DNA from 3 places in the Gottfriedia acidiceleris genome. Region 3 is predicted to be linked to each of the others. Evidence: a T-box and tRNA genes for the amino acid it is inferred to sense, from the RefSeq annotation. Region 3 holds a T-box; the other regions hold tRNA genes.

Region 1 (3,285 bases), 2.0 Mb from region 3:
GCCGACCTGAGAGGGTGATCGGCCACACTGGGACTGAGACACGGCCCAGACTCCTACGGGAGGCAGCAGTAGGGAATCTTCCGCAATGGACGAAAGTCTGACGGAGCAACGCCGCGTGAGCGATGAAGGCCTTCGGGTCGTAAAGCTCTGTTGTTAGGGAAGAATAAGTGCTAGTTGAATAAGCTGGCACCTTGACGGTACCTAACCAGAAAGCCACGGCTAACTACGTGCCAGCAGCCGCGGTAATACGTAGGTGGCAAGCGTTGTCCGGAATTATTGGGCGTAAAGCGCGCGCAGGCGGTTTCTTAAGTCTGATGTGAAAGCCCCCGGCTCAACCGGGGAGGGTCATTGGAAACTGGGAAACTTGAGTGCAGAAGAGGAAAGTGGAATTCCAAGTGTAGCGGTGAAATGCGTAGAGATTTGGAGGAACACCAGTGGCGAAGGCGACTTTCTGGTCTGTAACTGACGCTGAGGCGCGAAAGCGTGGGGAGCAAACAGGATTAGATACCCTGGTAGTCCACGCTGTAAACGATGAGTGCTAAGTGTTAGAGGGTTTCCGCCCTTTAGTGCTGAAGTTAACGCATTAAGCACTCCGCCTGGGGAGTACGGTCGCAAGACTGAAACTCAAAGGAATTGACGGGGGCCCGCACAAGTGGTGGAGCATGTGGTTTAATTCGAAGCAACGCGAAGAACCTTACCAGGTCTTGACATCCTCTGACAACCCTAGAGATAGGGCTTTCCCTTCGGGGACAGAGTGACAGGTGGTGCATGGTTGTCGTCAGCTCGTGTCGTGAGATGTTGGGTTAAGTCCCGCAACGAGCGCAACCCTTGATCTTAGTTGCCAGCATTTAGTTGGGCACTCTAAGGTGACTGCCGGTGAAAAACCGGAGGAAGGTGGGGATGACGTCAAATCATCATGCCCCTTATGACCTGGGCTACACACGTGCTACAATGGATAGTACAAAGGGTTGCAAGACCGCGAGGTGGAGCTAATCCCATAAAACTATTCTCAGTTCGGATTGTAGGCTGCAACTCGCCTACATGAAGCCGGAATCACTAGTAATCGCGGATCAGCATGCCGCGGTGAATACGTTCCCGGGCCTTGTACACACCGCCCGTCACACCACGAGAGTTTGTAACACCCGAAGTCGGTGGGGTAACCTTTTAGGGGCCAGCCGCCTAAGGTGGGACAGATGATTGGGGTGAAGTCGTAACAAGGTAGCCGTATCGGAAGGTGCGGCTGGATCACCTCCTTTCTATGGAGACATCATGAACCGATGGTTCATGTATGAAATGTTTCTTCATTGTTTTGTTTAGTTTTGAAGGATTATCCTTCTATTATAGATATGGGCCTATAGCTCAGCTGGTTAGAGCGCACGCCTGATAAGCGTGAGGTCGATGGTTCGAGTCCATTTAGGCCCACCATATCTTTTGTAATATCATAATGGGGCCTTAGCTCAGCTGGGAGAGCGCCTGCCTTGCACGCAGGAGGTCAGCGGTTCGATCCCGCTAGGCTCCACCATTTTTTTTATTTTGTACCTTGAAAACTAGATAATGTCATTCATTAAACTGCGTAAGTTTAATTCAATTAGTTTTAAAATTAGTTAAGTTAGAAAGGGCGCACGGTGGATGCCTTGGCACTAGGAGTCGATGAAGGACGGGACTAACACCGATATGCTTCGGGGAGCTGTAAGTAAGCTTTGATCCGGAGATTTCCGAATGGGGAAACCCACTACTCGTAATGGAGTAGTATCTTTACCTGAATACATAGGGTACTGAGGACAGACCCAGGGAACTGAAACATCTAAGTACCTGGAGGAATAGAAAGCAATAGCGATTTCCTGAGTAGCGGCGAGCGAAACGGAAGATAGCCCAAACCAAGAGGCTTGCCTCTTGGGGTTGTAGGACACTCTATACGGAGTTACAAAGGAACGGGGTAAATGAAGCGACCTGGAAAGGTCCGTCAAAGAAGGTAAAAACCCTGTAGTTGAAACCTCGTTCCCTCTTGAGTGGATCCTGAGTACGGCGGAACACGTGAAATTCCGTCGGAATCTGGGAGGACCATCTCCCAAGGCTAAATACTACCTAGTGACCGATAGTGAACCAGTACCGTGAGGGAAAGGTGAAAAGCACCCCGGAAGGGGAGTGAAAGAGAACCTGAAACCGTGTGCTTACAAATAGTCAGAGCTCGTTAACGAGTGATGGCGTGCCTTTTGTAGAATGAACCGGCGAGTTACGATCCCGTGCAAGGTTAAGTTGAAGAGACGGAGCCGCAGCGAAAGCGAGTCTGAATAGGGCGATATAGTACGTGGTCGTAGACCCGAAACCGAGTGATCTACCCATGTCCAGGATGAAGTTCAGGTAACACTGAATGGAGGTCCGAACCCACGCACGTTGAAAAGTGCGGGGATGAGGTGTGGGTAGCGGAGAAATTCCAATCGAACTCGGAGATAGCTGGTTCTCCCCGAAATAGCTTTAGGGCTAGCCTTATGTGTTAGAGTCTTGGAGGTAGAGCACTGATTGGACTAGGGGCCCCCAACGGGTTACCGAATTCAGTCAAACTCCGAATGCCAATGACTTATCCATAGGAGTCAGACTACGAGTGATAAGATCCGTGGTCAAGAGGGAAACAGCCCAGACCGCCAGCTAAGGTCCCAAAGTATACGTTAAGTGGAAAAGGATGTGGAGTTGCTTAGACAACCAGGATGTTGGCTTAGAAGCAGCCACCATTTAAAGAGTGCGTAATAGCTCACTGGTCGAGTGACTCTGCGCCGAAAATGTAACGGGGCTAAACGTATCACCGAAGCTGCGGATTGATACCGTATGGTATCAGTGGTAGGGGAGCGTTCTAAGGGCGTTGAAGCTAGATCGTAAGGACTGGTGGAGCGCTTAGAAGTGAGAATGCCGGTATGAGTAGCGAAAGACGGGTGAGAATCCCGTCCACCGTATGCCTAAGGTTTCCTGGGGAAGGCTCGTCCTCCCAGGGTTAGTCAGGACCTAAGCCGAGGCCGAAAGGCGTAGGCGATGGACAACAGGTTGATATTCCTGTACCACCTCATTTCCGTTTGAGCAATGGAGGGACGCAGAAAGATAGGGTAAGCGCGCTGCTGGATATGCGCGTCCAAGCAATTAGGCTGATGTGTAGGCAAATCCGCACATCATAAGGCTGAGTTGTGATGGCGAGGGAAATATAGTACCGAAGTTCCTGATTCTACACTGCCAAGAAAAGCTTCTAGCGAGGAAATAGGTGCCTGTACCGCAAACCGACACAGGTAGGCGAGGAGA
Region 2 (3,285 bases), 2.1 Mb from region 3:
TTACGGGGTCATTTTGCCGAGTTCCTTAACCATAGTTCTCTCGCTCACCTTAGGATTCTCTCCTCGCCTACCTGTGTCGGTTTGCGGTACAGGCACCTATTTCCTCGCTAGAAGCTTTTCTTGGCAGCGTAGAATCAGGAACTTCGGTACTATATTTCCCTCGCCATCACAACTCAGCCTTATGATGTGCGGATTTGCCTACACATCAGCCTAATTGCTTGGACGCGCATATCCAGCAGCGCGCTTACCCTATCTTTCTGCGTCCCTCCATCGCTCAAACGGAAATGAGGTGGTACAGGAATATCAACCTGTTGTCCATCGCCTACGCCTTTCGGCCTCGGCTTAGGTCCTGACTAACCCTGGGAGGACGAGCCTTCCCCAGGAAACCTTAGGCATACGGTGGACGGGATTCTCACCCGTCTTTCGCTACTCATACCGGCATTCTCACTTCTAAGCGCTCCACCAGTCCTTACGATCTAGCTTCAACGCCCTTAGAACGCTCCCCTACCACTGATACCATACGGTATCAATCCGCAGCTTCGGTGATACGTTTAGCCCCGTTACATTTTCGGCGCAGAGTCACTCGACCAGTGAGCTATTACGCACTCTTTAAATGGTGGCTGCTTCTAAGCCAACATCCTGGTTGTCTAAGCAACTCCACATCCTTTTCCACTTAACGTATACTTTGGGACCTTAGCTGGCGGTCTGGGCTGTTTCCCTCTTGACCACGGATCTTATCACTCGTAGTCTGACTCCTATGGATAAGTCATTGGCATTCGGAGTTTGACTGAATTCGGTAACCCGTTGGGGGCCCCTAGTCCAATCAGTGCTCTACCTCCAAGACTCTAACACATAAGGCTAGCCCTAAAGCTATTTCGGGGAGAACCAGCTATCTCCGAGTTCGATTGGAATTTCTCCGCTACCCACACCTCATCCCCGCACTTTTCAACGTGCGTGGGTTCGGACCTCCATTCAGTGTTACCTGAACTTCATCCTGGACATGGGTAGATCACTCGGTTTCGGGTCTACGACCACGTACTATATCGCCCTATTCAGACTCGCTTTCGCTGCGGCTCCGTCTCTTCAACTTAACCTTGCACGGGATCGTAACTCGCCGGTTCATTCTACAAAAGGCACGCCATCACTCGTTAACGAGCTCTGACTATTTGTAAGCACACGGTTTCAGGTTCTCTTTCACTCCCCTTCCGGGGTGCTTTTCACCTTTCCCTCACGGTACTGGTTCACTATCGGTCACTAGGTAGTATTTAGCCTTGGGAGATGGTCCTCCCAGATTCCGACGGAATTTCACGTGTTCCGCCGTACTCAGGATCCACTCAAGAGGGAACGAGGTTTCAACTACAGGGTTTTTACCTTCTTTGACGGACCTTTCCAGGTCGCTTCATTTACCCCGTTCCTTTGTAACTCCGTATAGAGTGTCCTACAACCCCAAGAGGCAAGCCTCTTGGTTTGGGCTATCTTCCGTTTCGCTCGCCGCTACTCAGGAAATCGCTATTGCTTTCTATTCCTCCAGGTACTTAGATGTTTCAGTTCCCTGGGTCTGTCCTCAGTACCCTATGTATTCAGGTAAAGATACTACTCCATTACGAGTAGTGGGTTTCCCCATTCGGAAATCTCCGGATCAAAGCTTACTTACAGCTCCCCGAAGCATATCGGTGTTAGTCCCGTCCTTCATCGACTCCTAGTGCCAAGGCATCCACCGTGCGCCCTTTCTAACTTAACTAATTTTAAAACTAATTGAATTAAACTTACGCAGTTTAATGAATGACATTATCTAGTTTTCAAGGTACAAAATAAAAAAATGGTGGAGCCTAGCGGGATCGAACCGCTGACCTCCTGCGTGCAAGGCAGGCGCTCTCCCAGCTGAGCTAAGGCCCCATTATGATATTACAAAAGATATGGTGGGCCTAAATGGACTCGAACCATCGACCTCACGCTTATCAGGCGTGCGCTCTAACCAGCTGAGCTATAGGCCCATATCTATAATAGAAGGATAATCCTTCAAAACTAAACAAAACAATGAAGAAACATTTCATACATGAACCATCGGTTCATGATGTCTCCATAGAAAGGAGGTGATCCAGCCGCACCTTCCGATACGGCTACCTTGTTACGACTTCACCCCAATCATCTGTCCCACCTTAGGCGGCTGGCCCCTAAAAGGTTACCCCACCGACTTCGGGTGTTACAAACTCTCGTGGTGTGACGGGCGGTGTGTACAAGGCCCGGGAACGTATTCACCGCGGCATGCTGATCCGCGATTACTAGTGATTCCGGCTTCATGTAGGCGAGTTGCAGCCTACAATCCGAACTGAGAATAGTTTTATGGGATTAGCTCCACCTCGCGGTCTTGCAACCCTTTGTACTATCCATTGTAGCACGTGTGTAGCCCAGGTCATAAGGGGCATGATGATTTGACGTCATCCCCACCTTCCTCCGGTTTGTCACCGGCAGTCACCTTAGAGTGCCCAACTAAATGCTGGCAACTAAGATCAAGGGTTGCGCTCGTTGCGGGACTTAACCCAACATCTCACGACACGAGCTGACGACAACCATGCACCACCTGTCACTCTGTCCCCGAAGGGAAAGCCCTATCTCTAGGGTTGTCAGAGGATGTCAAGACCTGGTAAGGTTCTTCGCGTTGCTTCGAATTAAACCACATGCTCCACCACTTGTGCGGGCCCCCGTCAATTCCTTTGAGTTTCAGTCTTGCGACCGTACTCCCCAGGCGGAGTGCTTAATGCGTTAACTTCAGCACTAAAGGGCGGAAACCCTCTAACACTTAGCACTCATCGTTTACAGCGTGGACTACCAGGGTATCTAATCCTGTTTGCTCCCCACGCTTTCGCGCCTCAGCGTCAGTTACAGACCAGAAAGTCGCCTTCGCCACTGGTGTTCCTCCAAATCTCTACGCATTTCACCGCTACACTTGGAATTCCACTTTCCTCTTCTGCACTCAAGTTTCCCAGTTTCCAATGACCCTCCCCGGTTGAGCCGGGGGCTTTCACATCAGACTTAAGAAACCGCCTGCGCGCGCTTTACGCCCAATAATTCCGGACAACGCTTGCCACCTACGTATTACCGCGGCTGCTGGCACGTAGTTAGCCGTGGCTTTCTGGTTAGGTACCGTCAAGGTGCCAGCTTATTCAACTAGCACTTATTCTTCCCTAACAACAGAGCTTTACGACCCGAAGGCCTTCATCGCTCACGCGGCGTTGCTCCGTCAGACTTTCGTCCATTGCGGAAGATTCCCTACTGCTGCCTCCC
Region 3 (3,285 bases):
TAGACGATTCGTAATTTCTTTGTCGTTTCTTTGTCAATTTCAACGTGTGTTGAATTTAATATACGATAAATTAAATCTTTTGTTGGTTTAACTGTTTTTCTTACCTTTGATAACTTACTTAATTGTGTTTTAATTCCATCGATCATGCTTAGATCGGAATTTGATCCTAATTCATCAATCTCTTCGATGTCATCTTCAATTTTTTGGACGATAGGAAAGAATTTATCAACAATTTCATCACAAATATGATACAGGATTCGTTCTGGTTTTATTCCTTTTGTACTTTTTAATCCTTTTAGTTTGTTCCACACAATTTGTATCGCATTTGATTCCTCCCAACAAAATGAAACGATGTACTTGTGGGATAAAAAGAGATCAATTTCATCTTGTTGCATGTTCTCCTGCAATGATTGTAGGATGATAAAACGATAGCCATCGTAATAATCCATTTTCGGTCTTTCTTTATAACTTACACAATGCTTAATTGCTATTTCATCGAAGTGGAAATGAGTTTTCAATAGGTCAATTTCTTCTTTTTCAGGTTTTCCAATATCGACCCAAACCCAATCAATTTGTTCGGAATTTAATTCTTTTATTGATACATCAAACGCATGGGTTCCGTCCTTGTATACAGCCATCGTTTTGATCATTTCGGCACCCCTTTTTCTCGTTAATTTTCACCAAAATCAGTTTAACACAATATTCTTCATTAGTTTTTAAAAAATTTATGAGAAAGTTTAACGATTAACAAAAGTAGTAAGGAAATAAAACAAAAATATAATAAGAGATATAATTCTGCTTTTCTTTCTTTAGTTGCAGAAAAGATATTTTACTAAAAAGATCATTAACATTGCCATTTATTATCTCCATTGGCATATGAATTTAAGTTAAGTAAAAAAAATTTAAGAAAACTTTGACTTTTTAGTAGTCGGTGGATATAATAAATAACAATTAAAGCACACAAATGAATTCAATGACGAGAAAAGTAATTTTTGTTACTGTTATACAGAGAGCCGGGGAAGCTGAAATCCGGTGAATAGTACTTAAATGAAGATCCTCTCCGAGAAGTCAAACTGAAAACATAAGTAAGTTTGAACGGGTGTCTACCGTTAAAAGGAACGCGTATGATTGTACGTGACTAAAGTGCTATTGAAGAGCGGAATGTTTTCAATAGAATTAGGGTGGTATCGCGGTTAAACCCGTCCCTTGTTATAGGGGCGGGTTTTTGTGTGCTTTAAAAAAATAAGAGAGGCGATATCATATGAAAAAAGAAAACATGAAAGAATCTGTTCAAAATCGTGAAAAAAGGATTAGTGAACATTGGTCTAAAGAAAATACTTTTATTAAATCAGTTGAACAAAGAGAACATAATGAATCATTTGTTTTTTATGAAGGTCCCCCAACTGCAAATGGACTACCACACGTTGGTCATGCATTAGGTCGTACTATAAAAGATGTGGTAGCTAGATATAAAACAATGGCTGGTTTCCAAGTTGTTCGTAAAGCTGGATGGGATACTCATGGTTTACCAGTTGAACTCGGCGTTGAAAAGATGTTAGGCATTTCAGGTAAGGCAGAAATTGAACGTTATGGAGTAAAAGCTTTCCTTGATAAATGTAAAGAAAGTGTTTTTACTTACGAGAAACAATGGCGAGATTTTACTGAACAGTTAGGATATTGGGTGGATATGGATGACCCATATGTAACATTGGATAATTCTTATATCGAAAGTGTATGGAATATCCTAGGTACAATCCATGAAAAAGGTTTACTAGTAAAAGGCCATCGTGTCTCACCTTATTGCCCTAGCTGTCAAACATCACTAAGTTCACATGAAGTAGCGCAAGGATATAAAGACGTTAAAGATTTATCTGCAACCGTTAAGTTTAAATTGCAAGATGAAGAAAATGTCTATTTCCTTGGATGGACGACAACTCCGTGGACACTTCCTGCTAATGTAGCGTTAGCTGTAAATCCTACAATGGAATATGTTCGTGCTAAAAAAGGTGAAGAAGTATATATTCTTGCTAAGGCATTATTAGATAAAGTATTAAAAGCTGAATACGTCATTTTATCTGAATTTCTCGGGGCAGAACTAATCGGTATTAGTTATTTACCACCATTTCATTTCGTAAAAGTTGAAGTTGGTCATAAAGTTGTGAAAGCAGATTTTGTAACTGAAGGTAGTGGTACTGGAATTGTTCATATCGCACCTGCATACGGTGAAGATGACTATAAGGTTGTCCAAGAAAATGGGTTATCGTTTGTAAATGTAGTAAATGAAAAGGGCCAATATACTGATGAAGTACCTAATTTTCAAGGTCGTTTTGTTAAAGAGTGTGATGTAGATATAGTAAGGTATTTAGCCGAAAATGAATTATTATTTAGTAAAGAAAAATATGAGCACAGCTATCCGCATTGTTGGCGTTGTGATTCACCTTTACTCTATTATGCGAATGAAAGTTGGTTTATTAAAACGACCGCATTAAAGGAACAGTTTATTAAAAATAATGAAGAAGTAACATGGCATCCAGATCATATAAAATATGGTCGATTCGGTAATTTTTTAGAACAAATGGTTGATTGGAATATTAGCCGAAAAAGATATTGGGGCACCCCATTAAATGTTTGGGAATGTGATTCATGTAATCATCAATTAGCACCAAAAAGTATAAATGAATTATGTAACCATTCGGTTGAAGAAATTGACAACTCAATTGAACTGCACAAACCTTTTGTTGATGAAGTTACTCTTAACTGTCCAAATTGTAAAGGGAATATGAAAAGAACACCTGAAGTGATTGATGTCTGGTTCGATAGTGGGTCGATGCCATTTGCCCAGTATCATTATCCTTTTGAAAATAATGAGAAATTTACAAAACAATTCCCAGCAGATGTCGTCATTGAAGGTATTGATCAAACGAGAGGTTGGTTCTATAGTTTACTTGCAGTATCTACTTTATTTACCGGGAAAGTACCGTATAAACGAGTATTATCTCTAGGCCATGTATTAGATGAAAATGGACAAAAAATGTCTAAAAGTAAAGGGAATGCACTTGATCCAGTAGAATTAATTCAAAAATATGGTGCTGATTCATTAAGATGGGCATTATTAGTAGATAGTGCGCCTTGGAACCCGAAGCGTTTTTCTGAAAGAGTCGTTCAAGAGGCGAAGTCGAAACTCATCGATACATTCGACAATGTGTATAGTTTTTACAGTTTATATGCAAATTTAGATGGATTTAATGCAAAAAAACAATATGAGTATCAATCAAGTACATTGGA

What was found. The T-box of region 3 lies ahead of ileS (isoleucine--tRNA ligase). A T-box ahead of a tRNA ligase gene usually reads a tRNA of that ligase, here a tRNA-Ile.
Region 1: it encodes a tRNA-Ile, which carries the amino acid that the T-box ahead of ileS (isoleucine--tRNA ligase) is inferred to sense. The anticodon was not compared.
Region 2: it encodes a tRNA-Ile, which carries the amino acid that the T-box ahead of ileS (isoleucine--tRNA ligase) is inferred to sense. The anticodon was not compared.

What each region holds. Positions count from the first base shown of each region.
Region 1 covers NZ_CP096034.1:37,669-40,953, forward strand. Annotated here, with positions in the region: rRNA gene MY490_RS00170 (16S ribosomal RNA) at 1-1,256, shown strand, start outside; tRNA gene MY490_RS00175 (tRNA-Ile) at 1,349-1,425, shown strand; tRNA gene MY490_RS00180 (tRNA-Ala) at 1,447-1,522, shown strand; rRNA gene MY490_RS00185 (23S ribosomal RNA) at 1,603-3,285, shown strand, end outside.
Region 2 covers NZ_CP096034.1:100,914-104,198, reverse strand. Annotated here, with positions in the region: rRNA gene MY490_RS00545 (23S ribosomal RNA) at 1-1,741, opposite strand, end outside; tRNA gene MY490_RS00540 (tRNA-Ala) at 1,821-1,896, opposite strand; tRNA gene MY490_RS00535 (tRNA-Ile) at 1,918-1,994, opposite strand; rRNA gene MY490_RS00530 (16S ribosomal RNA) at 2,087-3,285, opposite strand, start outside.
Region 3 covers NZ_CP096034.1:2,701,093-2,704,377, reverse strand. Annotated here, with positions in the region: gene corA (magnesium/cobalt transporter CorA) at 1-650, opposite strand, end outside; T-box leader at 965-1,210, shown strand; gene ileS (isoleucine--tRNA ligase) at 1,277-3,285, shown strand, end outside.